2 regions of the Paenibacillus sp. FSL R5-0341 genome follow, and region 1 is predicted to be linked to the other one. Evidence: a T-box and tRNA genes for the amino acid it is inferred to sense, from the RefSeq annotation. Region 1 holds a T-box; the other holds one or more tRNA genes.
The links. The T-box of region 1 lies ahead of leuS (leucine--tRNA ligase). A T-box ahead of a tRNA ligase gene usually reads a tRNA of that ligase, here a tRNA-Leu.

Region 1 (15,602 bases):
AGCGCTCCGTATCTTATATTTGGACTTGTGATCTGGACCAGGATCGCTGTGAGATCGAGCATCATCTCAGTATCTTTTCGCGTGTGGAAGATGGTAGCAAGGATATGTACCAGCGCTTTGAAGAAGTTCATGTTCAGCGTGCGTATGACCCGGACTGGATGAAGCTGGAGTTGTCCAAGGCAGGCTTCAGAGACGTGAAGGTATATGCGGATTTTGAATGGAAAGAGGCCGGAGACAGCGCACAGCGCTTGTTCTACGTTGCTGTGAAATGAGAGCGAATAATGAGAACTGTCCTTATGATGCATAAGGGCAGTTTTTTTGTTTGATTTTCTATGGAAAATGAATAACAAGCTTCTATAATCTACCAAGGGAATGCTAGGAAAGACATAATTACGTGACAAAAAGTATTGCTAGTTATAGTAAAGGAGGCCATAATAGTCGGATGGAAAGCGTTTTCTAAGAAAATCAATAAATAGTCAAGGTGAGGTGTATAAGTGGAAAGTACATATAAAACTAGACTCTCGACAGAACAGTTGAATGCCATAATAGAGCAGCACTTCTCTGCAAGTATACAGGAGTACAAGGAAATGGTGGATGGCTGGGCCAATCACGCATATCTCATTACACTGAGTGATGCACAGCGAGTGGTACTCAAAATTGCTCCTTCAGCTTCGACAAATCTGATGCGCTGTGAACAGGATCTGATGATTGCCGAAGTTGGGGCATTGCGTCTTATCAGCGAGCTGCAGGATGTTCCCGTACCCCAATTGCTGGCTTATGATGATTCATTAACCATTGCTCCAGCGCGTTATTTTATCATGGAGTATATGTCTGGAACACCCTATAATCAGGTCAAGGATCTGTATTCTGCGGAAGAGCAGGAAGCCATTGAACACCAGCTAGGTCAGTACAATCGTCGAATTAATGAAATCAAGGGTGAGCAGTTCGGATATTTCTCGGAGCAAAAACAGCGATATTCCACATGGAAAGAAGCATTTATGAATTTGATGGATGACATTCTTGTCGATGGGGAAGAAGCCGGGATTACATTTTCGATGGATTACCCTGAGTTGAGACGCTTGATTGAAGAAAAATCGGATGTGCTGGACGATGTCAAAGAACCTGTGCTTGTCAGTTGGGATCTGTGGGATGGCAATGTGTTAGTGGATGCAGGTCATATCACAGCGATTATAGATTTTGAACGTTCTTTGTGGGCAGACCCTCTGATGGAGCATTATTTCAGTCATTTTAACTATACTCCCGGTTTTGTGAAAGGGTATGGGCATGCGATTACGACTGAAAGTGAGCTGAGAAGAAGAAGTCTGTATGACTTGTACTTTGATCTTGTACTACGTATTGAGTGTGCTTATCGCCAATATGATAATCAGGAACATGTGAATTGGACCATTCATAATCTGGAGGAAGGCATTGAGCGTTTTCGCTTATCCTAAATAACAACTAGTGTTATGGAACGGTTCGAACTGTGTTCTCCAAGATGGCAATTATCACGTGTAATATTGACTTTGGGCTTGCTTTTTTATATAATGGTCCCGATATTGTATACATATTTCGATGATAAGGATTAGTAGTAATTCCTGTACATAACAGAGAGCCGGCGGTTGGTGCAAGCCGGTTGACAGTGATTTGCGAACTCGCCTTGGAGAAATGCGGTGATTACACCATTCTGTTTAACCTGCTTGTATAAAGCTTGGGTTCAGGAATGGAAATCCGCATCGGTTAACCGCCGTTACAGGTCCAAAGGGAGTGGATGACGAAGCACGTTCGTCCGCTAACTAGGGTGGTACCACGGGAATTCAACCTCTCGTCCCTAGCGCTGCAAACGCTACGGGATGCTGAGGTTTTTTTGTTGCAATTAAAGATAAAGCGAATAACCTGAAGGAGGAACAATAGATGAGTGAGAATAACCAGCCGAAACACGGCTATCAGCCACAAGTCATGGAAAAAAGTTGGCAGCAATACTGGGATGCAAACAAAACGTTTAAAACGGGTGAGGACCCAGTTAAGCCAAAATTTTATGCACTGGATATGTTCCCTTACCCATCCGGTTCAGGTCTGCACGTAGGCCACCCGGAAGGATATACGGCAACGGATATAATTTCTCGTTATAAACGTATGCGCGGTTACAATGTATTGCACCCAATGGGTTGGGACGCTTTTGGTCTGCCTGCTGAGCAGCATGCACTGGATACAGGTGAACATCCACGGCATATTACATTCCGCAATATTGACAATTTCCGTCGCCAGATCAAATCTCTCGGGTTCTCTTATGACTGGGATCGTGAGATCAGCACAACGGACCCTGAATACTATAAATGGACGCAATGGATATTTATCCAGCTGTACAATAAAGGCTTGGCTTATGTGGATGAAGTCGCAGTTAACTGGTGTGAAGCCCTTGGAACGGTACTGGCTAATGAAGAGGTTATTGATGGCAAAAGTGAACGCGGTGGACATCCGGTTGTACGTAAACCGATGCGCCAGTGGGTCCTGAAAATTACCGAGTATGCAGAGCGCCTGTTGGAAGACCTGGAAGAGCTGGATTGGTCTGAAAGCATCAAGGATATGCAGCGTAACTGGATTGGTAAATCCACAGGGGCAGAAGTTGTTTTTGCCATTGAGGGTCGCGAGGAAGTCATCAAGGTGTTCACTACCCGTGCGGACACATTGTTCGGTGCGAGCTTTACAGTACTTGCTCCGGAACATGAGTTGGTAGAAGCGATTACAACCGATGACCAACGTGAAGCGATTCAGGCCTATCAGGAGCAGGCTTCTCGTAAGAGTGATCTGGAACGTACAGATTTGGCCAAAGACAAAACAGGTGTATTCACCGGCGCTTATGCAATCAATCCCGTTAATGGCGCGAAACTGCCGATCTGGATTGCTGATTACGTTCTTGCAGGTTACGGTACAGGTGCGGTTATGGCTGTTCCGGGTCATGATGCACGTGACTGGGAATTTGCGAAGCAGTTCGGTCTGGATATCTTTGAGGTTATTCAAGGTGGAGACGTTACACAAGAGGCATATTCTGGTGATGGCGCGCATGTGAATTCCGATTTCCTGAACGGACTGAACAATGAAGAAGCGGTTGCCAAGATGATTGCTTGGTTGGAAGAGAACGGCAAAGGACAAGGGAAAGTGACCTATCGTCTGCGCGATTGGCTGTTCAGCCGTCAGCGTTACTGGGGTGAACCAATCCCGATTCTGCATCTGGAAGACGGAACGATGAAAACAGTACCGGAGGATCAACTTCCACTGCTGTTGCCTGATATCGACCAGATCAAACCTTCGGGTACTGGAGAATCACCACTGGCGAATGTTACGGATTGGGTAAATACAGTAGATCCGGAAACGGGAATGAAGGCACGTCGTGAGACCAACACCATGCCACAATGGGCGGGTAGCTGCTGGTATTACCTGCGCTTTATCGATCCGCACAATGACAAGGAACTGATCTCCAAGGAGAAACAGCAGCAATGGCTGCCAGTTGATCTGTATATTGGTGGAGCAGAGCACGCAGTACTTCACTTGCTATACGCTCGTTTCTGGCATAAAGTGCTGTATGATCTGGGTGTTGTCGATACCAAAGAGCCTTTCCATAAACTTGTTAACCAAGGTATGATCCTGGGCACAAATAATGAGAAAATGAGTAAATCCCGTGGTAATGTTATCAATCCCGATGAAATTGTCAATGAATTCGGTGCAGATACATTGCGTCTGTACGAGATGTTCATGGGACCATTGGAAGCGACAAAACCGTGGAATGCAAACGGGGTTGAAGGCATGCACCGCTTCCTGTCACGTGTATGGCGTCTCTTCATTAACGAAGACACAGGAGCCATCAATGACAAGATTACGGTGGACGGTGGAACGGATGAGTTCAAACGGACTGCCCACAAAACGATCAAAAAAGTTACGGAAGATCTGGAACACCTGCGCTTCAACACATCTATCAGCCAGCTGATGATTTTCATCAACGATGCATACAAAGCCGATACACTGCCTCGTGAAGCGATGGAGAACTTTGTGCAGTTGTTGTCACCACTGGCACCGCATATGGCAGAGGAACTGTGGAGCCGTTTGGGTCATGAAGGTGGCATCTCTTACGTGGCTTGGCCTGAATATGATGAGTCCATGACAGTGGATGCGGAAGTAGAAATCGTTGTTCAGGTAAACGGTAAAATCGTAACCCGTGCTACGATCGCGAAGGATCTGGATGCACAGGGTATGCAGGACTTTACGATGGAGCTGGCACCTGTTAAGCAGGCGCTGGAAGGCAAGACCATTCGCAAGGTCATTGCCGTTCCAGGCAAACTCGTTAATATTGTTGCCGGTTAATCTCACCGGCTCGGAATAGTTCATCCAGCTTTAACAAATCTTCATCATATTTGTCATGTGTCGTGTGGATCAGATTGTCGAAAACACCGTCGAGACTAACCTTCAGCAGTGCAAGTGCCTGAGCGGTAATACCGCCAGGTACAGCGACACGAGCTTGAAGTTCTTGCGGCGTGTATCCTCCTTCGGTGAGCAGCTTGCCTGTTCCCAGAAGCATCTCGCCAGCCAGAGCGCAGGCATCTGCCCTTTTGATGCCTGTCAGCTTGACGGCACTTTCGATCCACTGTTCCAAAAAGAACGAAATGAATGCAGGTCCGCAGCTGGAGAAGTCGGATGTGATTCTTGTACAGGCTTCATCCACCTGGTACGGCCTGCCTATATGACTGAGCAGACTTTCCAACACAGCGCGGTCTTCACTGGTCATTCGTTCGCCATGTATGCAGAGGGACGCTCCACTGCCGACTTGGTGTGTGACGCTGGGAATTACCTTGGAGACTTTGCAAGGAAGTGAAGATTCCAGATGTCGCAGCTGCACGGGACTGGTGATCGAGACAATTATATGATTGGGATTCACGACAGGCAGGATGTCGTCAATGACATGTTTGAATTCAAGCGGCTTCACGCACAGGAAGATGATATTGCTTCGGATCACCGTTTCCCGATTGCTCTGGGATTCATGCAGACCGGGGTAACGGAGGGATAACTGACGTACTTTGGACGGGGTTCGATTGCTGGCGGCGATCTGCCGGGGCTCGAGTGCACCCGATTGGATCAGGGCATAGATCAGCAGGCTGCCCATGCTGCCGGTTCCGATAAATCCAACCTTCATTGTTTCAGGCCTCCTTTCATGCTTTACGGTACTGGCGCAGTTCATTCCCTCTATTCTATGCGTGAGGACCTGTTTCACATGACATGAAAAATGCATAACTTGTTTCATCAGGAAAAGTTCAACGGTTCGGAAGCACCGCCCGTGTTCGAAATGAATAATTTTGAATTCAGGGAGAGGTGTGGAAGAATGAGATGGAATAAAGGACTGACCATTGCTGCTGCGGTGGTTGGAAGTATACTTATATTATGGTCGGGCAAAAGTGAACAACCACCTAGTGGCTGGGAACCCTTGCAGCTCGGCACCGAGAAGCCGACGATAGAGCAGGAACTCCCTGCTGTACTGTCGGCTACTTCGGTTCAGGGCAATACAGGAGCATCTTCAGGATCGGATGCAAGTGAAATGCAGACTGGGAATGATGCAAAGGCAGATAAGTCGAAAGAGCATGCGAGCGCTTCAGTTGAAGGTAATTCGGGAGTTCAAACTACAAGTCAGACGGATGCTAATCCACCGGACACCTCAAATTCGATTGAACCAGTTGCGCAAAGTACGAATTCGAATCCTTCGGTTACCTCCGAGACGGCTTTGAACAGTAATCCACCTGTAGTTCGTGAAGAATCTGGCGACAATGGCAAGATTGATGTCAATACGGCACCTGTCTCCAAGCTTACGGAGCTTCCCGGAATTGGGGAGAAGAAAGCTCAAGCCATTGTGGACTATCGGAATGCACATGGTCCTTTTGCGAAAGTTAGTGATCTGACGAAGGTCAAAGGAATCGGCATGAAGATGCTGGAGAAGATGGCACCGTATGTGCAGATCCGGTAATATTAGAATAAAAATTTTGTTGAGCGGGAGGAAAGCAGCATGAGTACAGTAGAGGTACGCAAGGACTGGGACACGTATTTTATGGACATTGCATATATGGTCTCGACCCGTTCCCGCTGTTCGCGTCGTCACGTAGGTTCCGTTCTTGTTCAGGGAAAGAAACTGCTGGGAACAGCCTATAATGGTGCACCCACCGGCGTCCCGGATTGTTCTGAAGCTGGTTGCATGATTTCAGAAGAATATGAGTTGGTCGTGACCGATGGTCGGGAAGAAATGGTCAAAAAGCAACGCTGCATTCGCACAATCCATGCGGAGCAAAATTTGCTTTTATTCACAGATCGAATTGACCGTGAAGGCTCGTCTGTGTATGTGACCGACGAACCTTGCTGGACATGTGCAAATATGCTGGCGAATAGTGGAATTACAGAAATCGTCTTTCATCGTTCTTATCCTAAAGATACCGGTAAGGTTACCAACATGATGCAACAGAAGGGCATAACGTTCCGCAGACTGGAGAATTATCAGCCCCCGCGGGAAACGATGATGACTGTGAGCAATTAATGTGAATATGGTCGAATACGCGAGGGAGAACCTCCGGCAAGCCTGAATTGGCTTTCCGGGGGTTTTTCTGCGTTCATCGGGTGAAATGAAGGAGACGGGATGAATGAAAGGTAGACCTTTGCTAAGCTTTACGATTTGCTGGTTATGCGGTAGCGGGATGGCATGTGCTTTAACAGGCTGGACATTGATCTGGGGAATGATTGGAGCGCTGGCGTGTCTGCCACTTTTACTTCGTTTCATTGATGTTCGTGGATGGTCCATTTTATTTTTACTCACTGCCTTTATTGGAGGTGCTGCACATTGGGAATGGAATGATGCACGCAATCATAGCAGACTGCCCGAGACTACTCATATCTCTGCTAGAGAGTTGGACGGTTTGGCAGCCGAAATTCAGGGTGAGCTTGTGTCAAATGTACGCATTGATGGAGATCGGGCAGACTTTAAGATACAGATGTCTTCAATATTGCCCTTATCGGATTCATCAGCAGATACAGATCTGACAGCATCATCTGTATTCAAAATAGATGAACAATTAATGGTGCAAGTCAGACTGGTGGAGGAAGAAGAACAACAGGTAGCAGCAGGCTGGAAGAGGGGCGATTCAATCACGCTCAATGGTTCTTTTGCCCTTCCTGGAGAAGCCAGGAACTTTGGCGGGTTTGATTATCGGAGTTATTTGCGAACATTGCACATACACTGGTTGTTCAAAGTGAAGGGAGCCAGTTCAGTTACAGCAGCTCCCCCTGAAGGGCTTGGACTATTTAACGTACTACGATGGACGGATTGGACGAGGCATACGTTGGGTTCGGCGGTTGAGCAGTTATTTCCTGAGCCTCATGCAGGATATATGAAGGGTCTGATTATCGGGATAGCTAATGATATCGATCCAGGCACCTATGGTCATTTTTCACAACTGGGTCTAACGCATATTCTAGCAATCTCTGGAACCCATGTCGCTGTATATGTAGCTTCGCTGCTACTCATTCTATCTTGGTTAAGGCTTACCAGAGAGACGGCACTCACGATTGTTCTGATCCTGGTGCCAGCTTATGTACTGCTATCCGGTGGATCACCTTCAGTGATTCGTGCAGGAATTATGTCCATGATTGGTCTGTATATGGCACGTCGTGGTCTCGCGAGAGACGGCCTTCAGATGATTAGTGCAGCAGCATTACTGATGATGTGGTGGGACCCGTACTTTTTGCTGAGCGTCAGCTTTCAGTTATCCTTTCTCGTGACCGCAGGTTTGATGATCTATATGCCATTGATTAATCGACTGTTCAGTAATTGGCCTAAATCTCTGGCTGCAACAGCATCGGTTACGGTGACCGCTCAGTTGATTTCGTTCCCAGTAACCATTTTGTATTTCAACCAGTTTTCCTTACTCTCATTTGTGGCTAACTTTCTGCTGGTTTCTTTGATCAGTGCTATTGTATTACCTCTAGGGACGGTCGCCATGCTATTGTCATTCATATGGGTTCCTTTGGCGAAACCCCTCGCATGGATAGCGATTCAACTGAACCAACTGACATTTGTAAGCGTGGAGTGGATGAACAGCCTGCCAGGTTTTGTGCTGATCTGGGCGACACCTTCCTTGTTATGGATTGCCGCATACTATGCTGTGTTGTATGCCTTACTCTACCTATTGTATCGTGGCAATGGTGAGCAGCGAGAAACAGCGTCTATTGAGGAGGAGACGGCTCCTCTTGTGAGGCGACAACCTCCAGTTTCAATGGGAAATGTGGGCATTCGCTCTTCGATGTCTACCGTGGCACAGGATCAAGGTAAGAACCGTGTAGGTGAAAAAGAAACTTCTTTAACGACATTAGGAGCCAGTATAGCCTGGCCGGAGTATACAAGTGCGTTTACCGCACGAGGTGCCGGATATTATGCACATGAACGAATGAGTAAAGCTCAGCAATGGTTGTGTGGGTTGCTCGCGCTCAGCTTTATTGCTGGATTGTGGTGGGCATACCAGACTCCGAAGCCTGCTGGAGCTGGCATCGTGCAGTTTTTGGATATTGGGCAAGGGGACAGTACATTGATTACAACCCCGGAAGGCAAACACATTTTGGTGGATGGTGGGGGAACGGTGAGCTTTGGGAACAATGAACAGTCATGGAAAACAAGGCGTGATCCGTATGAGGTAGGAGCCAAGGTGGTTGTTCCCTTATTGAAAAAGAGAGGTATACATCAACTGGACGCTGTCATTGTAACGCATGCAGATCAGGATCATGCCGGAGGACTACAGGCTGTGCTGGAACAGATTCCGGTTAAACGTTTCATGTTTAATGGCACAACCAGTGGTAAAGAAAACTTTGATAAATTACTGGACACAGCCATGGAACGCAAAATTCCTCTATACGCCATTCAGCAGGGCATGTCCTATAAGGCTGATAAAGAGACGAGTCTACATTTTATAGCTCCAGATCTGGCACATGTGGATGTAAATGTATCGGGTAGTTTGCCTGTGTCTGAACACCAAAATCATGATTCCGTTGTCTTTTTGTTAGACATGGCTGGGACTTCCATGTTGTTTACTGGCGATATGGATGCTGCTGCCGAACAGGACCTGCTCTATATGATTCAAGATGGCTCATTAGCGGCCCAGTTTGAACAGAAAGGTGTAGATATTGGAGTTACAGAGGGAGTTGTACAAAGGGTACTTACACGCCCGTTGCAGGACAATTCAAATGATCTTTCAGCATCATCATCTATCTCCATTGACGTATTAAAGGTGGCTCATCATGGTAGTAAAACGTCGTCCACCGAAGCCTGGCTCCAATACTGGAATGCCAAAACCGCCGTGATATCTGCAGGAGTTAACAATACATATGGGCATCCCAATCCAGGAGTGATGGAACGTCTGGAAGCTACCGGGTCAGATATTTATCGGACGGATCAGATGGGTGAGGTCCAGATGAGAGTGAAAGATGGGAAGATTGATGTTCGATACAAGTTGTTTGGAGTTGAGTGACGGCACGCGATCTATTTATCGGTGTGAAGATGAGTGAAGAAAACTCCGATTTAATACCAACTGGGAAGTTAAAAAGACAAGAGAACATACAACAATGTGGATAGTCTGAGCGGAAAAAGTATTGAAGTTACGTGTAAATATCGAGTAGATGATTCCACCTATGAAACCTAATAGAGCATATGCGGCAATAGCAACGAGCAATCTCATATGCGTATTATCCTTTTTTCTGTATAAAAGTAACCCATCAACCAATATAGAAAGTGGTGTAATTAAGAAAAGTAAAATAGCGAGGTTAATCAATAAGCCAACCGTAAATTTATACCCGAATGAATAATAGTGAGTATTCTCTATTCTTTCATCCAAGGGAACGTAGTGATATATCCCCATTACAAGTGAAATCACAATTGCAGTTAATAAAGCTGCAAGTATTTTTCCGCGCGGCCTATTGATTCTATGGGTGTTTGTCATTTGAATATTGACCTCCATCTTGAATAACTATATTAACAAAAGATAGGTTAAGGTAGTTGATATATTTTAACATACAGAGGTTGGAGGAAAATAAGTAAAACAATTTTTATTCTGATCGAGATGACAGGGATTCCTCACTTCATTTGATTGCAAAATACAGCACAGCCCAGTACAGCACAAAAAAAAGCCCGCTTTCCGTTACACTCCAGAAGGGAGAATATCGGAAAACGGGCCATTTTTTCAAAGTGTAGAAGAAATATAAAAACTACTCCACGCCATCCTTAAAGTGTTTGTTCCAGTGTTTGTCGCCTTTGTGCAACAGATCTTCTACGGTTTTCTCAAGAGTCATCAACAACTGTGCTCTAACATCAAGTACGGTTTCTCTGTACAAGCGTTCTTCCGATCCAACGATTTTATCGCCGTATAATGCCTGTGCAGCTACGTACTTCCGATGTTCTTCGACCAGAGTATCAATGGACTCCAATGCGTGTTCCACAAAGTGGGAAATACTTTGGTATTCTTTGGGCATTTGTTCTTTTAAAGCTTGAATTTTCGCAAGAGCTGGCATGCTCATCACCTCGTGTTTATGAATGTAAATTTACAATACACTATTTTCATGAAAATTGCATTAAAAATAGCTTAAATTTGGACAAATTTCGACTTTTTTTATTTTGAGGGACCAAATAAGTGGTTAGCTATAATGTATGCCATTGCATTTGAATTGAGTCGTGTAAGTAATGGAATCCCTTTTAGACTCGTTTGGTGACTCGTTATGCGATTTCTGTTATTCTAAGAGAAGATTTCAGCGGCCCTAATACATACGCCGTTATTTTGTTATGGCAAATTAAAAAAATACTTAACTTTGCAACAATTTTATTGATGATCACGTCTGTAAGGTTGCAGGGAGAGGGGGATCCTTTGTGGTAGAGCCGGAACTCATCAGAGCCGCTCAATCGGGCGATCGCGACGCTCTAATTACCCTATTGCGGGAGATTGAACAACACGTCTATCGGACCGCATATTACATTCTAAATAATGAACAGGACGCTTTGGATGCTGCTCAGGAAGCGTTGATCCGAATTTACACCAAAATCAATTCATACGAAGAAAAGGCCCAATTCAAAACATGGGTACAACGCATCGTCACGAACATCTGTATTGATAAATTCAGAAGAACCAAGCCGTCCGTCTCCATTGACGAACATGACATGGTTTTTCAGGATAATCAGGATGTGGAGTACGAGGTCATGTCTACATACGTGGCCCAAGACATTCAGGATGCGATCAACAAGCTTCCCGAGCATCATCGTACCGTTATTGTTCTAAGATATTTGCAGGACTTATCCTACAATGAAATTGCGGATTGTCTCGATCTTCCGTTGAATACGGTGAAATCTTATTTATTTAGAGCCAGACAGCAATTACAGAATCTACTACAGGAATATCAGAAAGGTGGTGTGACAGGATGAAATGCGAAGAGGTGGTGGAATGGATGCACCGCTATCTGGATCATGATCTGGGCGAAGCGGAAACCGCGCAGATGCTACAGCATGTGGCCAAGTGTCCGGAGTGCGCCGAGAATTTTAGTTTACTCAGAGCTCTTTCCAGAGAACTGGAAGAATTACCGCAAGTAAGCCCGAAGTTTAGTCTGGTTGATGCGATTATGCCACAGCTTGATGCTATAGACGAAGCGCGTAGGGAGCAAAGTAGCACCATACAGGAAATGAATCCTGTCCCCGCTGCATTTGAGAATTTACAACGTTCAAGTGAGCGGAAAACGAAGCAAAAACAAAAATGGCTTAACTCGATGGCAGGACGAATGTCCATGGGGGCAGCGGCTGCGGCAGTTGTATTGGGATTCGCCATCTGGGGATATGAGCCTGAACAGATTGAGAATGCCGATTCCATGTTGCTGAGCTCTGGAGCTACTCAAGAGAGCGGTAATGTGGATCAGAATGCATTGAGCAAAAATATTGAGAATTATGATCCTTCAACTTCATCCCAACCAAGCAGCAACGATGTATTTGTGGATGATTCGAATGCTTCCTCAACGGAAGGAGATAACCTGGGATCTGAAACAATGCCTGAAGAGAATGGTGGAGATCAGGTGCAGGAGCCTAAAGTTCAGACAGATCCGACACCTCAACAACCGGCTACCGAATCAACGCCTGCTCCGAATAAAGGAACTCAGGATAATTCGTCCAGTTCTCCTTCGACCGATAGTCAGAAGAGTCAGGGTCAGAGCCAAGACGCTGAGCAGAGAAATCAAGAATCAGGCAGTGCTCCTACATCTTCTACAGATGGTGAAGAGGATGGAACAACCGAACCAGAAAATGGAGACGCGAAATCCTTCGCTTCTCAAAATACAGCTCCGAACACAAATGAAGATGCTCCGGTTGAAGGCAATGCTGCCACTGATTCCGGTACAGGTGTAGATACCTCTGGAGGAAACAAAGGATTGGCAGGACCGGATCAAGGAATGGCTACAACGGCAGCACCAAAAGAATGGAATTCACCTGACGGCTCCTATGTAGTTATGCTTCTTGGTGATCAAATCAGCATATACTCCAAACCTGCCAATGAACCGGATGTTCTTAATCTGGTTGAGCAACGTAATATAGAGGGGACGCTGAAGTCAGCAAGTTGGTCGAAGGATGGTACCCTATTTAACTACGAAACGGACAAGGACGGAACAACGGCGAAGAACTCGTTTAATGTAACTTCTGTTTCAGGTGGAGCTTCTGCGAAATAAGTGGAATTGGGATTCAACGCCACTAAACGAAAGAACATTTTCAGTATGACAAGCATATATTGGAAGTAACAAAACGTCCTATCTCAGTTCAAACAACTGACGTCGTATGACCGCGCACCGGCTTTTTCTAGAACTGCTGGTGTTTGCGTTTATATAGATGTAGGACAGGGGACCTTCATCCGTAAACTGGATGTAAGGTCCCTTTGTTGTCTTGCGTTTTTTCTGGTAGGATAAGAGGGATAAGGAGGCACCGTGAATGGATGTGAAAAGTGCAACAAAGGCAATACGTAGTGGAGAACCGGCTCCGATCTATGTGCTGTATGGAACGGAAAAGTATCAGATACAGCAGTTTACGGATATGTTAAAGGAACAGGTTATTGAAGAAGAACATCGTGATTTTGCGATTATTCCATATGATTTGTCTGAAACGGCTGTGGAGGTCGTTATTGAAGAAGCGGAGACTGTACCTTTTCTAGTTCCGCGGAAATTGATTATTGTAAGGGATGCTAGTCTGTTTACCGCAGGTAAAGAATCCAAGATTGAACACCAGGTTGATCGTCTGCTTACATATATGGAAAATCCGGCAGAGTACAGTACGATTGTTTTTCTGGCCCAAGGGGACAAGCTGGATGAGCGTAAGAAACTGGTGAAGGCTGTCAAGAAACAGGCGGTAGTTCTTGCTTTTGCTCCACTGAGTGGAGAGGAGCTGTTGAATTGGATTGTGAAACTGGCGAAGCAGCGGGATGTCTCCTTTGAGACGGGAGCAGCGGACACGTTGATCAGCTACGCGGGAACAGGTCTGCAGACCCTGTCTGCTGAAGTAGACAAGTTATGTTTGTTTGCGGGTAATGGGGGGACAATTCGTCGCGTTGATATCGAGTCATTGGTTGCCCGTAGTACAGAGCAGAATGTATTTTCGCTGGTGGAAGAACTCGCTAATTTGCGACTGGAGAAAGCACTGGCTCTTTTCTATGAGTTGCTGAAACAACGGGAAGAACCGATTAAAATTGCAGCTTTAATCGCACGTCAGTTTCGGATCATGATTCAGGTGAAAGAGTTAGGCCAGCAAAGTTACTCCCAGCAGCAGATCGCCAGTCAGCTTGGTCTGCATCCATATGCCGTTAAGATTGCGGGTGAACAAGCGCGTAAATTTCAGCCGGATCGTCTGAGAATGATCTTGAGTCACCTTAGTGAACTGGATTACCAGATGAAAACAGGAGCGGTGGATAAAGTGCTGGGTCTGGAGCTTTTCTTATTAAGACTTGGTGCGTGAATGAGTACGTAAACGTAATAGAATACTATTATGATACAAACAAAGCGACCTTTGCTCCATGATGGTTAGATCATCGGATTAAAGGTCGCTTTATCTGTGTCTTATACTTAACGAATCAGATACTAAAAAATCCTGAAAGCCTATGCTGTTCAGGATTTTTCCATTGGATCGTATAAGTAACGCTTCTTACGCTTGTGCGGAAAGAGCGTTCAGTTTTTTCGCCAAGCGAGACTTTTTGCGTGCTGCAGCATTTTTATGAACCAGACCTTTAGTTACAGCCTTGTCCAGCTTTTTGGAAGCAGCTTGAATCGCAGCTTTTGCAGTATCAACTTCGTTACTTACCAGAGCAGCATCAGCAGCTTTAACAGCTGTACGGAGTGCAGACTTCTGGGAAGCGTTGAGTGCGCGGCGCTTGTCGCTCGTTTTTACGCGTTTAACAGCGGATTTGATGTTTGGCATTACATTCACCTCCTGTAAGGCATTTGCATGAATACAAACGTTTCACAACTTAAAATATTCTATCACGCTAGCATGTAAAATGCAACAGATATTCCTACGATGTTCGACATGCTGCATAAAGAAACTCTTTTTCCCACACAATATGCTCAAATGCGGTAAGGGAGGCAGGGACAGAATGACACTGGATTTGCAAAACTATACAGTTCGTACCGATTTGGCAATCGACTCCAAGGAAATGGCGCAAGGTGGACAGAAACAGACGATTCCCGGACTACGGGAAGACGTAGAGAAAAAAGAGGGTATTACGATCACACGTATTGATGTACTTAATGATGAAGCAGCCAAAGCCATTGGTCGGGTGAAAGGCCACTATGTCACTTTGGAGGTGCCGTCACTACGGAATGGGGATACGGAGTTACAGGAGCGCGTTGCCGCCGAGTTCACACGTGAGATGGAAGATTTTATGGTTAAGGCCGGAATCAACAAAACATCCAAGGTTTTGATTGTTGGCCTGGGCAACTTAAATGTCACCCCGGATTCACTCGGTCCACTTGTTGTGGAAAATCTGATGGTGACCCGTCAGTATTTTGAATTGGTGCCTGATCAGGTTGCACCAGGGTATCGGGAAGTCAGCGCGATCGCTCCCGGCGTATTAGGTACAACGGGCATTGAGTCCAGTGACATCGTACAGGGGATTGTAGACCGGACCAAGCCGGATGCGATTATTGCGATTGATGCTCTGGCCTCCCGTTCCTTGGAACGTGTAAACACAACGATTCAGGTAGCCGACATTGGTATCCACCCGGGTTCAGGTATAGGTAACAAACGACGTGGCTTGACCCGTGAAATATTGGGCGTTCCTTGCATCGCCATCGGCGTACCGACTGTATGTTATGCGTCCACCATTGTGAACAATGTCATTGAGATGATGCGCTCACACTTCCGCCAGGAAACGGATCAGACGAAACAGATCATGGGTATGCTGGACGACATCGGTGAGCAAGATCGACTAAGTCTGGTGAAAGAGGTACTGGAGCCACTGGGGCATGACCTCATTGTTACTCCCAAAGAAATTGATGAGTTTATTGAGGGAATCGCCAATGTTATC
Region 2 (15,602 bases), 2.3 Mb from region 1:
ACGGGGAGGTTTGGCACCTCGATGTCGGCTCATCGCATCCTGGGGCTGAAGTAGGTCCCAAGGGTTGGGCTGTTCGCCCATTAAAGCGGTACGCGAGCTGGGTTCAGAACGTCGTGAGACAGTTCGGTCCCTATCTGTCGTGGGCGTAGGAAATTTGAGAGGAGCTGTCCTTAGTACGAGAGGACCGGGATGGACGTACCGCTGGTGTACCAGTTGTTCCGCCAGGAGCACCGCTGGGTAGCTATGTACGGACGGGATAAACGCTGAAAGCATCTAAGCGTGAAGCCCCCCTCAAGATGAGATTTCCCAGTATGTAAGACCCCTTGAAGACGACGAGGTAGATAGGCTGGGGGTGGAAGTGCAGCAATGCATGGAGCTGACCAGTACTAATCGGTCGAGGGCTTATCCAATTTGCAAGTGATAATTCGCGTGTTTCGTTTCGAATCTAGTTTTCAGAGAACAACAACTCTGAAATGTAAGCACCGCGTTTGGTGGCGATGGCGGAGGGGTTCCACACGTACCCATCCCGAACACGACCGTTAAGCCCTCTAGCGCCGATGGTACTTGGACCGCAGGGTCCTGGGAGAGTAGGACGCCGCCAAGCGAAACCCCATTGGGGTATTTTTTTTCGAAAATTGATAAGGGCCCTTAGCTCAGTTGGTTAGAGCGCACCTCTGATAAGGGTGAGGCCGGTGGTTCGAGTCCACCAGGGCCCATAGCAAGACCACAACAAGAAATACACCAGAGTATGGGGCCATAGCTCAGCTGGGAGAGCGCCTGCCTTGCAAGCAGGAGGTCAGCGGTTCGATCCCGCTTGGCTCCACCATTCCCTGATAGCTCAGTTGGTAGAGCACTCGACTGTTAATCGAGTTGTCACAGGTTCGAGCCCTGTTCGGGGAGCCAGTAAGGCCCGTTGGTCAAGGGGTTAAGACACCTCCCTTTCACGGAGGTAACAGGGGTTCGAATCCCCTACGGGTCATAATATGGAGGCTTAGCTCAGCTGGGAGAGCATCTGCCTTACAAGCAGAGGGTCGGGGGTTCGATCCCCTCAGCCTCCACCATATAACTTTTATAACGACGCGGGGTGGAGCAGCCCGGTAGCTCGTCGGGCTCATAACCCGAAGGCCGCAGGTTCAAATCCTGCCCCCGCAATTAACTTTCCTTGAGAAAGTATTATGGAACCGTGGTGTAGTTGGCCTAACATGCCTGCCTGTCACGCAGGAGATCGCGGGTTCGAATCCCGTCGGTTCCGCCATTTTTTAATTAAGTAAGGCTCGGTAGCTCAGTCGGTAGAGCAGAGGACTGAAAATCCTCGTGTCGGCGGTTCGATTCCGTCCCGAGCCACCATATATAACACCTGTAATACGCCGGTGTAGCTCAACTGGTAGAGCAACTGACTTGTAATCAGTAGGTTGGGGGTTCAAGTCCTCTCGCCGGCACCATGTAATCCTGGAGGATTAGCGAAGCGGCCAAACGCATCAGACTGTAAATCTGCTCCCGTACGGGTTCGGTGGTTCGAATCCATCATCCTCCACCAGTTTTTCTATGAGTCATTAGCTCAGTTGGTAGAGCACCTGACTTTTAATCAGGGTGTCGAAGGTTCGAGCCCTTCATGACTCACCATTATATGCGCGTGTGGCGGAATTGGCAGACGCACTAGACTTAGGATCTAGCGTCTTTGACGTGGGGGTTCAAGTCCCTCCACGCGCATCCCTTATTTGCGGAAGTGGCTCAGCGGTAGAGCATCGCCTTGCCAAGGCGAGGGTCGCGGGTTCGATTCCCGTCTTCCGCTCCAATATTTTGCGCCCTTAGCTCAGCTGGATAGAGCGTTTGACTACGAATCAAAAGGCCGGGAGTTCGAATCTCTCAGGGCGCGCCATTATAACTTCATATTTTGCCGGCGTGGCGGAATGGCAGACGCGCTCGACTCAAAATCGAGTGGGAAACCGTGGAGGTTCGAGTCCTCTCGCCGGTATAGATAACGGGATGTAGCTCAGCTTGGTAGAGCACCTGGTTTGGGACCAGGGGGTCGCATGTTCAAATCGTGTCATCCCGATTGTTGTTATGCGGGTGTAGTTCAATGGTAGAACTTTAGCCTTCCAAGCTAATAGCGTGGGTTCGATTCCCATCACCCGCTTAAATATTGAAAAGAAAGAGATGGTACTCACCGTCTCTTTCTTTTTTTGCGTTCATAGGTATATTGGAGATTGTAGTACACCATGACCACAGATTATATAGCTCACTAGATGTACCAGTATGTATCCCATTCTCACGAGAGATCGTTCCTCTCATAACTCTTAGTAATTGTGGAAAGTTCTCAAATGGAACAGGTCTAGCACAACACATCCTCCAACACTAAATCTAAGCTTCTTTGTCACATTTTATAAAAACGCTTACAAAAATAGCTTGCGTAAATCATCAGCCTGTAATACCATATCAATTAAGCGCTTAACCTTTAGGGGTAAGGCGCTTAAACTTAACTTAGATTAAGCGCTTAACCCGTAGAGGAAAGGATGGCGATCATTTCATGACAACAATTCGACTGACGATGGCTCAGGCATTGCTTCGATTTTTGGATCAGCAATATATCTCGGTTGACGGGGTGGAAACCAAGTTTGTGAAGGGAATCATCGGTATTTTTGGACATGGCAACGTAACAGGCATTGGAGAAGCGCTGGAGCGTAGTCCCGGAAGCCTGACGTATATGCAAGGAAAGAACGAACAAGGCATGGTGCATACGGCAGCAGCCTATGCCAAGCAGAAGAACCGCAGACAGATCTATGCATGTACAACATCCATTGGACCTGGTGCTTTGAATATGATTACGGCAGCAGCTACCGCAACGGTAAACCGGATTCCGGTTTTATTGCTTCCTGGAGATAACTTTGCTACACGGGAACCAGACCCGGTGTTACAGCAGCTGGAAGTAAGCAGTGATTATACAATTTCAGCTACTGATCCATTCAAAGCCGTCAGTAAGTACTGGGATCGCATCGTTCGTCCCGAACAGTTGATGATCGCTGCTACACAGGCCATGCGTGTGCTAACCGACCCGGCAGAGACCGGAGCAGTAACACTCGCACTGCCACAGGATGTGCAGGCAGAGGCGTACGATTACCCGGAATCGTTCTTTGCCCGAAAAGTACATTATCTGGACCGTCGACCGCCGGTACAGGCAGCCATTGAACGGGCAACGCAGCAGATTGCCCGTAGCAGAAAGCCGCTGCTCGTTGCAGGCGGCGGCGTGTTGTACTCTGAGGCATCTGCTCAATTAGTGGAGTTCGCAGAAGCATTTGGCATTCCGATCGCCGAGACGCAGGCGGGTAAGAGCGCAGTCTCTTGGGACCACCCACTGAATGTGGGGGCCATCGGGGTTACTGGCTCTCTGGCAGCCAACAGACTGGCGAGAGAAGCGGATGTGGTGATCGGCGTCGGTACTCGGTTCTCGGATTTCACGACGGCGTCCCGCTCTGCTTTTCAGCATCCGGAAGTGTCATTCATCAACATTAACCTAAACAGCATGGATGCCGCCAAGCTAGGCGGGGAAGCCATTCTGGCAGATGCACGTGAAGGGTTACAGACTTTGCAAAAGGAATTGCAGCAAAGACAATACCGCAGTGCATATGGCGCATCCGAAGTCGCTGATCTCCGAGTTGAGTGGAATGCAGAAGTAGATCGGCTGTATGGAGCACAACATGAAGCTGGACTCGCGCAGACTACAGCAGTCGGCGTAGTTAACCGGACGATTGATCCATCCTCCGTTATTGTGTGTGCGGCAGGCAGTCTGCCAGGCGATCTGCATCGTCTATGGCGAGCGGCTGAACCAAAGACGTATCACATGGAGTATGGATTCTCCTGTATGGGGTACGAGGTAAGTGGAGCGTTCGGAGCAGCACTTGCCGAGCCGGATCGTGAAGTGTACGCGATGGTAGGGGATGGCAGTTATCTGATGTTGCATTCAGAGTTTGTGACCAGTTTGCAGGAACAGAAGAAGATGACTATTTTATTATTCAACAACAATGGATTTCAGTGTATCCATAATTTGCAGCGGGAACATGGCAGTGACGGGTTCGGCAATGAGTTCCGTTATCGTGAATCCGAGAGTGGACGACTGACCGGGGATTATATGCCAATGGACTTTGCAGCTCACGCCCGAAGCATGGGAGCCAAATCCTATAGAGCCGAGACAGCAGAACAGCTGGAACAGGCACTCCGAGATGCGAAGAACGAAACGGTGAGTACGTTGATTGAAATTCCGGTTGTGCCTGGAACCAACGCAGGTGGATATGAGTCGTGGTGGAATGTAGGTGTGCCAGAAGTATCTGCCGAAGAGAAGGTAGTTCGTGCTCATCATACGATGCAAGCCAACCGTGCCAAAGCAAGACCTATTTAATCCGATTTTGAGCACTGCATTCCGATTGAACCACTATGTTGAACGAAAAAGGAGACGTGGAGCAATGAGCAAGCTGCCATTCCAGCTTGGGATTCATCCGATCAATTGGGTAGGTGAAGATGTGAAAGAGCATGGTGATGCGACAACGTGTGCACAGATTCTGGATGACATTCAGCGTCTTGGGCTGACAGGTACAGAGATGGGACGCAAATATCCAACCGATCCTGCTATACTGCGTGAGGAATTGAGTAAAAGGAATATCAATCTGGTCTCCCAGTGGAAATCAGTATTGTTCTCCGATCCAGCGTATCGTCAGTCGGAGTTGGACAATTATCGCAAACATGCAGAATTTCTGCAATCCATGGGTAGTAAGGTGATCAGTACAGCGGAGGTAGGCGGTTCACTTCATTTTGATCCAAGACGGACACCGAATGAAAAAGAAGTGCTCAGACTCAGTGAATCGGAATGGCATATCCTCGCTGAAGGATTAAATGAAGCAGGAGCCATTGCACGTGAACACGGGTTGAAGCTTACGTACCATCATCATGGAGGTACAGTGGTAGAGCAACCGGATGAGATTGATCGACTGATGGAGCTAACCGATCCTTCTCTCGTGTATCTGCTCTATGACACAGGTCATGCCTATTATGGCGGAGCCGATCCACTTGAACTGCTACGCAAACATTATGATCGGATCGCTTATATCCATCTGAAAGATATCCGCCCGCATGTGCTGGATGAAGCACGCGCGGAGCAATCCGACTTTGTCGGTTGTATTCGTAGAGGGGTGTTCACTGTACCAGGGGATGGATGCATTGACTTTGCTCCTATTCTGCAAGAACTGATCACACGAGGGTACGATGGCTGGGCGATGCTTGAGGGAGAGCAGGATCCGGCGATTCATAACCCGTATGAGTACGCCAAACGCTCCTTGAACTATATGGAGTCCTTATTCCAGCATAGCTGATATAGGCATAGCGATGGGGAGAGGACCATACCCATGAAGTGAAAAAGGAAGAAGGCCAGTAAGAGTATAAGGTTACGATTGGAAAATAAACTGACCTACTCTAGCCGTGTACTAATCCTCACGATGGAATGAGTAACCAGTCTAGATATTCATATACAACATGTAAAATTCCACCACAGAAAGGGGCTCACATACAATGACTTACGTATCCTTTCCCGTATCCAGGAAGAAGGATTTTACCGCGATTGGCCGTCTGTGTATCGACTTGAATGCCAATGAGATCAATCGCCCAATGGAAGAGACGATGACGTTTACGAAATATGTGGGTGGCTCTCCGGCCAATATTACGATTGGCATGTCCAGACTGGGTATGGAGACAGCTTTTATTGGTAAGATCGCGGGTGACCAAATGGGCAGATTCATCCAGAGTTATTTGGAGAAGAACGGCATCGACACATCGAATGTAGTTACAGATGACACCGGAGCGGTGACAGGGCTCGCTTTTACCGAAATCAAAAGCCCAACGGATTGCAGTATCCTAATGTACCGGGACAATGTAGCTGATCTGTTATTACAGGCGCAAGAGGTGCAGGAGCAGTTAATTGCTGACTCCAAAGTGCTGCTAATCTCAGGTACAGCCCTCGCGCAGAGCCCATCCCGTGAAGCCGTATTACAGGCACTTACGTATGCGAAAAAACATGGCACAGTTATTGTGTTTGATCTGGACTATCGCCCATACACATGGACATCGGACGAAGAGACGGCGGTCTATTATAACCTCGCAGCCGAGAAATGCGATATCATTCTGGGCACACGTGAAGAGTTCGACATGATGGAGACATTCGACCACAATCCGGATCATAGCGATCAGGTGACTGCGCAGAAATGGTTCGATTTCTCAGCGAACATCGTTGTAATCAAACATGGCAAGGAAGGTTCCATTGCTTATACGCGTGAAGGGCTTTCCCACCGTGCGGACAGCTATCCGGCAAAAGTGGTCAAAACGTTCGGTGCAGGCGATTCTTATGCGGCAGGGTTCCTGTATGGATTGATGCAGGGCTGGACGATTGAGCGCAGTATGGCGTACGGCAGTGGCGCAGCAAGTATCGTCATTTCGAGCCACAGCTGTTCGGATGCGATGCCAACGGTGGAACAGGTGAATGACTACATCGAACGTTGCAATCGGGGCGAGATTACCGTGTCTTGAAGCACGTTGCAATACTTTGAATAACACACTCATACAGATCAACATCAATGATATAAGTTCAACATAAGGGATCACACATAAGCGAAGGGAGACAGGGCTATGGGAAAAGGGATTTCTGAAGCGTCTGCAACAGTGACAATGGTACAAAACTGGATCGGAGGTGCCTGGGTAACCCCAGCGTCAACTCGTACGGAGCCGGTTGTGAATCCGGCGACGGAAGAAGTTATTGCACATGTGCCACTGTCCGAACAAGCGGACGTGGATCTGGCCGTTCAGACAGCACGAGAAGCGTTCAAGTCATGGAGCAGCACACCGGTTCCACGCCGTGCACGTATTCTGTTCCGCTACCAGCAGCTGCTGGTGGAACATTGGGAAGAACTCGCTCGCCTGGTGACGCTGGAGAACGGTAAAAGTTATGCCGAAGCTTACGGCGAGGTATTGCGTGGCATTGAATGCGTCGAGTTCGCGGCCGGTGCCCCGAATCTGATGATGGGCAAACAACTGCCTGACATCGCGACAGGACTGGAGTCGGGCATGTACCGCTACCCGATCGGTGTTATTGGGGGAATTACCCCATTCAACTTCCCAATGATGGTACCGTGCTGGATGTTCCCGCTGGCTATTGCGTGCGGTAACACCTTTGTCCTGAAGCCGTCCGAGCGCACACCGCTACTGGCAGGCCGCCTGGCAGAGCTGTTCAAGGAAGCGGGGCTTCCGGACGGCGTGCTCAACATCGTTCACGGTGCGCATGATGTCGTGAACGGGTTGCTGGAACATAAGGATATTCAAGCGATCTCCTTTGTCGGATCACAACCTGTGGCTGAATACGTCTACACTACTGCATCCAAGCATGGCAAACGGGTACAGGCACTCGCGGGTGCCAAGAACCACTCCATCGTTATGCCAGACGCCGATCTCGATCTAACCGTGAAAGAGATTACCAGTGCAGCTTTTGGTTCAGCAGGGGAGCGTTGCATGGCATGTGCGGTTGTTGTGGCTGTGGGTGATGTGGCTGACGAACTGGTACAAAAGCTGGTGGAAGCAGCTGACCGCATTACCATTGGTAACGGTATGAATGAGGGCGTGTTCCTCGGTCCCGTCATCCGTGGACCACATAAAGAGCGCACACTCAGTTACATTGAAGCGGGAGAGCAGGAAGGCGCGGCATTGATCCGGGATGGACGCAAAGATCAGGCGACAAGTGAAGCTGGTTATTTTGTGGGGCCAACGGTATTCGACCAAGTTGAGAGCAGTATGAAAATCTGGCAGGATGAGATCTTTGCTCCGGTACTCTCGGTGGCAAGAGTGTCTACGCTGGAGGAAGCGGTAGAACTGGCGAATCGTTCAGACTTTGCCAACGGGGCGTGTCTGTTCACCCGCAGCGGGGCGAGTATGCGTCAATTCCGTGAAACGATTGATGCGGGCATGTTGGGTATTAACCTGGGCGTACCTGCGCCAATGGCATTCTTCCCGTTTTCCGGGTGGAAGAAATCCTTCTACGGTGATCTGCATGCCAATGGCAAGGATGGTGTTGAATTCTACACTCGCAAGAAGATGGTAACGGCGCGCTGGTAACAACCAGAGCATAACTCGGGCTAAGGGGAACGCCCAGCCCATATGGACGCACATAGGGAGGATAACGGAATGGGCAAGGACAAAGTGAGAATTGGCATCATCGGTGCTGGACGGATCGGCAAAATTCATGCAGACAATCTCCTGCGCAACCTGCATGCCGAGATTGTGGGAATCAGTGACTTGTTCGCGGGTCCTGATTTGGAGGCTTGGGCCTCCAGACGTGGCATTCCTGTTGTAACGACAGACAGCAGTCAGTTGATCTCGATGCCTAATGTAGACGCGGTGCTGATCTGTTCTTCAACAGATACACATGTGCCGCTGATCGAACAGGCCGCCCAGGCGGGCAAACACATCTTTTGCGAGAAGCCGGTCAGCATGGATCTAGCACAGACTCAAGCGGCTGTAGCGGCGGTCCAGAAGGCTGGCGTGAAGCTGCAAATCGGATTTAACCGCCGCTTCGATCACAACTTCAGACGGGTACGTGCACATGTGCAGGATGGTACGATTGGTGATCCACATATTATCAAAATTACGTCTCGTGACCCGAGTCCGCCGCCTGCGGAGTACATTCGGGTATCTGGCGGGATCTTCATGGACATGATGATTCATGATTTTGACATGGCACGCTATCTGTCCGGGAGTGAAGTGGAAGAAGTATACGCCCAGGGCAATGTGCTGATTAATCCGGTCTTTGCAGAACATGGTGACGTGGATACAGCGATTGTAACGATGACGTTTGCCAACGGAGCGATTGGTGTTATTGATAACAGCCGTCAGGCTGTATATGGATACGATCAGCGTGTTGAAGTATTTGGTTCGATGGGCAGCGCGGCAGCAGCGAATGATCATCCGAATACGGCTGAGATCAGTACAGCGACCGGGCTGATGCGCGACAAACCGTTACACTTTTTCCTGGAACGTTACAATGAAGCGTATGTACAGGAGACAGCCCTCTTTATTGATGCAATCATTAATGATACACCGGTTATCGTAGATGGCCATGATGCAGTACAGGCAGAACGAATTGCGCTGGCAGCAAAAATGTCCATGGAGCGGGGAAGACCTGTGAAGCTGAGTGAAGTCCCTGGGGTGTCCCTGGAATCGCAAACGGCAACGTCATAGGTGGATAATTAAAGTCACTTTTTTGAATAGAGCGCATGAATAGTCCAATTTTTGTTTTTAGAAGTATCATGTTGTTGTGGACGACTACAGAAAGGAGTGGATGGCTAGATGTCAGAACGTATTGTGAAACCCGTGGTCAATCCGGAGGGGGACGGTACGCTTATCAACGTAACACCGGAGTCGGCGGGGTGGGAATATGTTGGCTTTCAGGTAGCGAAGCTGGCGGAGGGGGAGACGCTAACCCGTGAGAGCGGTGATCAGGAACTCTGTGTGGTGCTCCTCAGCGGTTTCGCCAATGTAAGTACCCGGGAGCACACATGGGATAATATCGGAAAAAGAATGAGTGTTTTCGAGAAAATCCCGCCGTATTCGGTCTACGTCTCAATTTCCGATCAAGTGCAGATCACAGCGCGTACTGAACTAGAAATTGCTATATGTGTTGCGCCCGGAAAAGGCACGTATCCGGCTCGTCTCATTGCACCCGAAGATGTAGGGGTAGAGGCGAGAGGATATGGCAATCTGGAGCGCCAGATTCACAACATTTTGCCGGAACAAAAGGAAGCGGACAGTCTGCTCGTTGTTGAGGTGTTCACACCAGATGGGCATTGGTCCAGTTACCCGCCACATAAGCATGATCGGGACGCACTCCCGGATGAATCTTTGCTGGAAGAAACGTATTATTTCCGTGTGCAGCCTGAGCAGGGGTTTGCCATTCAGCGTATATACACGGATGATCGCTCTGTGGATGAGACGCTTGCAGTGAAAAACGGTGAAGTGGTGCTTGTTCCGGACGGATATCATCCGGTAGGTGCTCCTCCGGGGTATGAGGTCTACTATCTGAACGTGATGGCTGGCCCAACCCGGACATGGAAATTCCATAACGACCCTGACCATGAGTGGTTGATGAAAAAGTAAAACAGTTCCTGCTACGCACATTGTGCTCGCTTCAAGTTGCGTATGCAGACTTCCCCCTGCATAATGAGAAGAGAACAATTATCTATGTATAACGAAATTTATATATAGCACAAATGGGGAAAAACAATGAAAGCAACCATATACGATATAGCACGCGAGGCGGGTGTATCCATTGCAACCGTCTCGCAGGTCATTAATGGCAAAGGCAAAATCAGCGAGAAGCGACGCGCCGAGATTATGGAGATCATGGAACGCCTACATTATCAACCCAGCGCGATCGCAGCTGCACTTACAGGTAAGCAGACGTATACACTGGGGCTGCTCGTACCGGACATTTCGAACCCGTATTTCGCAGAACTGGCGAGAGCAGTCGAGGATCGAAGCCGTCAATTGGGCTACAGTGTGGTCATCTGCAGTACGGATAATAAGGACGAGCGGGTAGAGCGTTACCTGAATCTGCTTCAGCAAAAAAGGGTAGATGGCATGATGGTCGGAACCGGAATCGATAATGCCGAAATTTTGTCACCTCTCTTGCAGCAGTCCATCCCTGTCGCTTTGATTGCCCGTCATATGCCGTCCCTGTCGGTTCATACAGTCACCATTGACGACATACTCGGCGGAGCACTCGCAGCGGAGCATCTGCTTGAACTTGGGCACACCCGTCTAGCGGTATTGTCGGAACCGTCCAAAGTCAGCAGCAGTCAGGAACGTGTACGCGGATTCCGTGAAACACTGATTAAGGCAGGTCAGACGCTGGAACCGAATCAGATCCGAGAATCGGCAGCTGACCTGAGCTCGGCCAAAAAAGAGGCGCTACTGCTGCTCGGTGAGAACGATCACCCAACAGGTTTGTTCTGTTGTAATGACATTCAGGCCATTGGTGCTCTTCAGGCAGCCAAAGAGCTGGGGCTACGTGTGCCAGAGGATGTGTCGATTATCGGGTTTGATAATACCATTTTGGCTTCGGTAACCAGTCCACCGCTTACGACCGTTGCCCAGCCAATTGAAGAACTGGGACATCGGGCTGTAGATCTGTTGATTGAAGAGTTGAAGGATGAGCGTAAAGAGCCGCAGAAAATTGTGCTGAAGCCTGAGCTGGTTATCCGAGATTCAGCAGGCCGTGTATTGGGCTGATAACAATTAGGTTTCCAGCGTGGGCTGACCAGCCGTGAGGCCAAACGGGCCAAGCCTACTTGTGTCATATTGAACTTTTATCCAGATACGGGTGCCGTATCATCCCTCATTCGGAATATGTAACATAACAATGTAACAAACAAGCCGCGTTCCCCCAATGGGAGAACGCGGCTTGTTGATTTAAATCTTGAACTTCTTCACTTCCTCGGCGAGCGTATTAGCTTGTTGAGCCAGTTCATTGGAGCGCTCCGAGATACTCGTAATGTAATTGAACTGTTCCTGCGTAGAGGAAGCAACCTCTTCTGTGGAAGCGGCGCTCTGTTGCGACATGGCCGCTACGCTGGAGATCACTTCAGCAATTTTGCCCGAGCTGCTGTCCAGTTCAGTTGTTGCAGATGATACCTGCTGAAGCTGGTTGTCGATGCCTTCAATGGATTGTTTGATTCGCATAAACGAATTTCGCATCTCATGCACCGCAGCGACCTGCTGCTCAATACCATGTTCAGCAGAATCAACCTCGCTCACACTTTGACGACTAGCCGCCTGGATTTCATTCAGCAACACGATGATATCCTGAGCAGATCCTGCGGATTGTTCAGCCAGTTTGCGTACTTCCTCGGCAACCACCGCGAATCCACGTCCATGTTCACCCGCTCTGGCCGCTTCAATGGAAGCGTTCAAGGCAAGCAGGTTGGTCTGGGAGGCGATACCTTGAATCATGCTGACGATGTCTTCAATCTTCTGTGATTTGTCTGCCAGTAGGGTGATCGATTCACCTACGCGGTCGATGGATTGACGGTTGCCATCCGAAAGTTCCACCTGGTGATCTACCGCCTGCAGTCCAGCCAGCATGGCTTCTCCTGCTTCGCGCATCATCGTTACGGACTGCTCCACACTGCGATTAATACCGCCCACACTATTGCTCATCTCCGACAGACGGCTTGAGCCATCATACACCGATTCAGCCTGTGTACTGGAGCCTTGAGCGAGTTCATCCGTGGCAATGGAGATCTGCTCCGCGATGCGCTTGGTGTTGTCCGTATGCTCCTGCATCTCACCCGAGATACTTTGTACGCGATCAGCAGAGGCCGTTACTTGTCTGAACAGCGTGCTAAGCTGATCTGACATCTGATTGAACGCCATGCCAAGCTCAGCGAACTCATCTTTGCCTTTGATCTGCACCCGTCCTGTAAAGTCACCACTCGACATCTGGCGTGACGTTCCATGCAGACTTCTCAGCGGCTTGATGAAGAGTGTTGCGATCCAATAGGCACCTGCCAATACAACCAGCAACGTAATACCGATAATGAGAATGTAGTTATTGCGCAATTCATAATACTCAGCGTAGGCCAACTTCTCGGAGATGATGGAGCCTACAGCCCAGCCGGTGCTTGGAATCTGATGATAGAACAATAGATAATTCTCGTCATTATATTGGAAGGGCTTCTGACCTGACGGATTCGCCTGCATATCTGCCAACAGCGGGTTTAACTCCGCATTATCAGCGGCTGAGGTGTTCACGAGCTTATCATCAGGGTGAGCCAGAAGCAGCCCGTTTTTATCGATTAAAAAGGTATAGCCCAACCCGTCCAGGTTTATTTTCCCCACGGTATCGGTAAGTGTAGAGAGCAACAGGTCGCCTGCGACAACCCCTTGCATTGTGCCTTCTTTATTTTGAACCGGCATGGCAATCGATACCGCGTATTGCTCCGACATCATATCCAGATAAGGATCAGAGTATGTCAACTGATTGGCTTGCTTCGCTTCCTGGTACCATGGACGCTGTCTTGGGTCATAATCGGCATCGGGAGTCCAGTCTGAACCATTCATGAAGCTGCCGTCCTGCTCTGAACCGTAATACAGATCCGACAGACTCTCTTTGTTACTGCCCAGCTTCATAATGTTAAAGTATTCTTCCGTGAGTTCTCCCTCAGGCACGCCTTCCTGGATGACAAAACCTAACGTTTCGATGACTTTGGCATTACTGCTGATCCAACCATCCAACTGATTTGCTGAAGAGGCCATTAAGCCATTCAATTTGGAGTCCACATTACGCGTGGCTTGCTTTTCAGTTTGAACCAAGCCAAGGGAAGCCAGTGGTAGTGCAGTAATCAATACAGCGGCCAGAAACATAATCATTAATTTTGGTTTGAGCTTCATTACAATTCCCCCTAGCGTTTAACAATTACATGCCTATACTTCTTCAAATAACATATTATCGTGCGTGGCGAGCATGGTGTTCCAAGCTGATTTGTTGATAATGCTCACTTGTTAAAACTGGCCCGAGTATAATCTCGGGATGTCATGGATGTGTAAGAATGAATGGAGCTTATGAAGTATATCGTCATTTTTAGTTTAAATTTTAGATAATCAAACAAGTTAGTTAGCGAGCATAGAAATTTATTTTAATTACTAAATTTGAAAACGGAATCATGATCTGGAAGTCTTGTATACGTCGACTACATAATTTTTTCGCTACCGTTCAAGCATTATCAGTAACTATAGTTTAGGCAAAAACGTTATCGAAATGGACAGGGTAAATAAGAATTTACTTTGGAACAGCAGGAGTGAGATGATATACTGGGAAGTATCATTAATTACCATTTTATATATGTTTTGTGGTATATGGAGGAGAGCGGTATGATTAAAAGAATTAAAATCATTATGAGTATCGTCATGATTATTGTTGTTGTAGCTATTGCAGTGCGTATGTATACCTCTGGTCAATACACTATGTATATCCCCAGCAAACATACGACGTTTCGAGCAGAGGTTACAGATCATATGAGCATGCTGGATAGATTGGATCGACTGACAATTAGGAAAATTTCAAGTGCAGATCTGTATAGTGAAGAAGATGAAGTGACGATTACAGATCCCAAAGAGATTAGAGATATGCTGAAGCTGTTGAAGGATGTTGAACTTAAAAGAGTACAGAAATTCGACGTTTCCAAAAGGAATCCATATTACTATGAATGGCGACTTACCATTAATAAAGAAGGTCGATTTACCGATCGATTCGGATTGACATTCTATAATGAGCATGCCGTTTCAATTTACAGTGAGTACAAGACACGAGACCAACTTCAAGATTACGAAATTACTAATGAGCTCAATATAAATGAGATGGAGCGCCTTTTTGAAAAACTGAAGGAGGAGCAAACATGACCAAGAAAAACTATCATATACGTCCGATCGAAGAACAGGATATCCCTTTTCTGTGGGAGATGTTATACGCATCCCTGCATACACGAGAAGGCGATGAACCGCTACAACTCGAAAGTGTACATACTCCTGAGCTATCCAAATATGTTGAAGGCTGGGGAAGAGAAGGGGATTTCGGGTATGTTGCGGTAGACCAGCATGGTAAAAGATTAGGTTCGATAACATTACGATTCTATACGGACCAGAATGCGGGTTACGGTTATGTGAATGCAGCTACGCCAGAGATGGGGATGGCTGTAACTGAAGATGCACGTGGAAAAGGTGTAGGCACCTTACTGCTTCAGACTGCACTGGATGAAGCCAAACGGCGGGGAATTGAAGCAGTCTCGCTCAGTGTAGACCCGGATAACGAAGCGATTCGTTTATATAGGCGGCTAGGGTTCGTGGAGGAAGGCTTCTGTGGTACATCAGTAACGATGGTGCGTGTAAGTAGCTTGGAATCTTAAAGGATCTGCGATCTTTCTGCTGAATTAATAAAAAGGCGCTCCCTCATGGGAAACGCCTCTTTCTTTTGTCGTGTATAGCACATACATGTTCTCTTTAAACTCACGCTGTAATACTTCGATTTATTTCAACAAAAATGCCAAAGCCTCGTCATACGTTTCCCATTGGAATTCAGTCTGGTGCGCCGATTCTTTGGAAATCCGATTCAATTGCATTTTGGCGATCGCACCACCAACGGCTACGCTGGCTCGCTTCATCCCCCACTGTGTCAGTAATTTCTGGTGTTCCACGATTTTTTCTTTCGTATCCTGAGGGAATGCCTTCATGCTTCGCATATCGACTAGCACATCAAACGAATTCCCTAATTGCTCCGCTAATCTCTGAATCTCTGTATTCGCTTGTTCGACATGTTCAGGGGAGACAATACCTTCCCAAGTAATTTCAATAATAGGTTTAGTTGAATCCAAACGTCTAACAGACATGTAGGCAACTCCTCGATAATAAAATGATATGTATTAATATGAGACTATAAGCCTATTAATTATACCTTTTTATAGCATGAATGAAAACTTAAATCAAAGTTATGTGGTTCTTATGAACTACTTCTTCCTAGTGGAGTT

Region 2: it has a tRNA-Leu gene. The T-box ahead of leuS (leucine--tRNA ligase) is inferred to sense a tRNA for this amino acid. The anticodon was not compared.

Annotation. Positions count from the first base shown of each region.
Region 1 covers NZ_CP150241.1:4,618,523-4,634,124, reverse strand. Annotated here, with positions in the region: gene MKX75_RS20785 (class I SAM-dependent methyltransferase) at 1-272, shown strand, start outside; gene MKX75_RS20780 (aminoglycoside phosphotransferase family protein) at 534-1,451, shown strand; T-box leader at 1,564-1,833, shown strand; gene leuS (leucine--tRNA ligase) at 1,912-4,356, shown strand; gene comER (late competence protein ComER) at 4,337-5,182, opposite strand; gene MKX75_RS20765 (helix-hairpin-helix domain-containing protein) at 5,369-6,004, shown strand; gene MKX75_RS20760 (dCMP deaminase family protein) at 6,044-6,565, shown strand; gene MKX75_RS20755 (ComEC/Rec2 family competence protein) at 6,669-9,542, shown strand; gene MKX75_RS20750 (hypothetical protein) at 10,276-10,578, opposite strand; gene MKX75_RS20745 (sigma-70 family RNA polymerase sigma factor) at 10,931-11,479, shown strand; gene MKX75_RS20740 (zf-HC2 domain-containing protein) at 11,476-12,762, shown strand; gene holA (DNA polymerase III subunit delta) at 13,019-14,035, shown strand; gene rpsT (30S ribosomal protein S20) at 14,222-14,494, opposite strand; gene gpr (GPR endopeptidase) at 14,670-15,602, shown strand, end outside.
Region 2 covers NZ_CP150241.1:322,979-338,580, forward strand. Annotated here, with positions in the region: rRNA gene MKX75_RS01445 (23S ribosomal RNA) at 1-410, shown strand, start outside; rRNA gene rrf (5S ribosomal RNA) at 488-604, shown strand; tRNA gene MKX75_RS01455 (tRNA-Ile) at 643-716, shown strand; tRNA gene MKX75_RS01460 (tRNA-Ala) at 751-826, shown strand; tRNA gene MKX75_RS01465 (tRNA-Asn) at 828-903, shown strand; tRNA gene MKX75_RS01470 (tRNA-Glu) at 908-979, shown strand; tRNA gene MKX75_RS01475 (tRNA-Val) at 986-1,061, shown strand; tRNA gene MKX75_RS01480 (tRNA-Met) at 1,079-1,152, shown strand; tRNA gene MKX75_RS01485 (tRNA-Asp) at 1,178-1,255, shown strand; tRNA gene MKX75_RS01490 (tRNA-Phe) at 1,272-1,347, shown strand; tRNA gene MKX75_RS01495 (tRNA-Thr) at 1,367-1,442, shown strand; tRNA gene MKX75_RS01500 (tRNA-Tyr) at 1,452-1,537, shown strand; tRNA gene MKX75_RS01505 (tRNA-Lys) at 1,548-1,623, shown strand; tRNA gene MKX75_RS01510 (tRNA-Leu) at 1,630-1,710, shown strand; tRNA gene MKX75_RS01515 (tRNA-Gly) at 1,721-1,795, shown strand; tRNA gene MKX75_RS01520 (tRNA-Arg) at 1,803-1,879, shown strand; tRNA gene MKX75_RS01525 (tRNA-Leu) at 1,897-1,975, shown strand; tRNA gene MKX75_RS01530 (tRNA-Pro) at 1,983-2,056, shown strand; tRNA gene MKX75_RS01535 (tRNA-Gly) at 2,067-2,137, shown strand; gene iolD (3D-(3,5/4)-trihydroxycyclohexane-1,2-dione acylhydrolase (decyclizing)) at 2,528-4,393, shown strand; gene iolE (myo-inosose-2 dehydratase) at 4,458-5,360, shown strand; gene iolC (5-dehydro-2-deoxygluconokinase) at 5,557-6,567, shown strand; gene MKX75_RS01555 (CoA-acylating methylmalonate-semialdehyde dehydrogenase) at 6,667-8,142, shown strand; gene iolG (inositol 2-dehydrogenase) at 8,212-9,264, shown strand; gene iolB (5-deoxy-glucuronate isomerase) at 9,373-10,179, shown strand; gene MKX75_RS01570 (LacI family DNA-binding transcriptional regulator) at 10,306-11,313, shown strand; gene MKX75_RS01575 (methyl-accepting chemotaxis protein) at 11,494-13,473, opposite strand; gene MKX75_RS01580 (hypothetical protein) at 13,954-14,481, shown strand; gene MKX75_RS01585 (GNAT family N-acetyltransferase) at 14,478-14,984, shown strand; gene MKX75_RS01590 (hypothetical protein) at 15,105-15,464, opposite strand.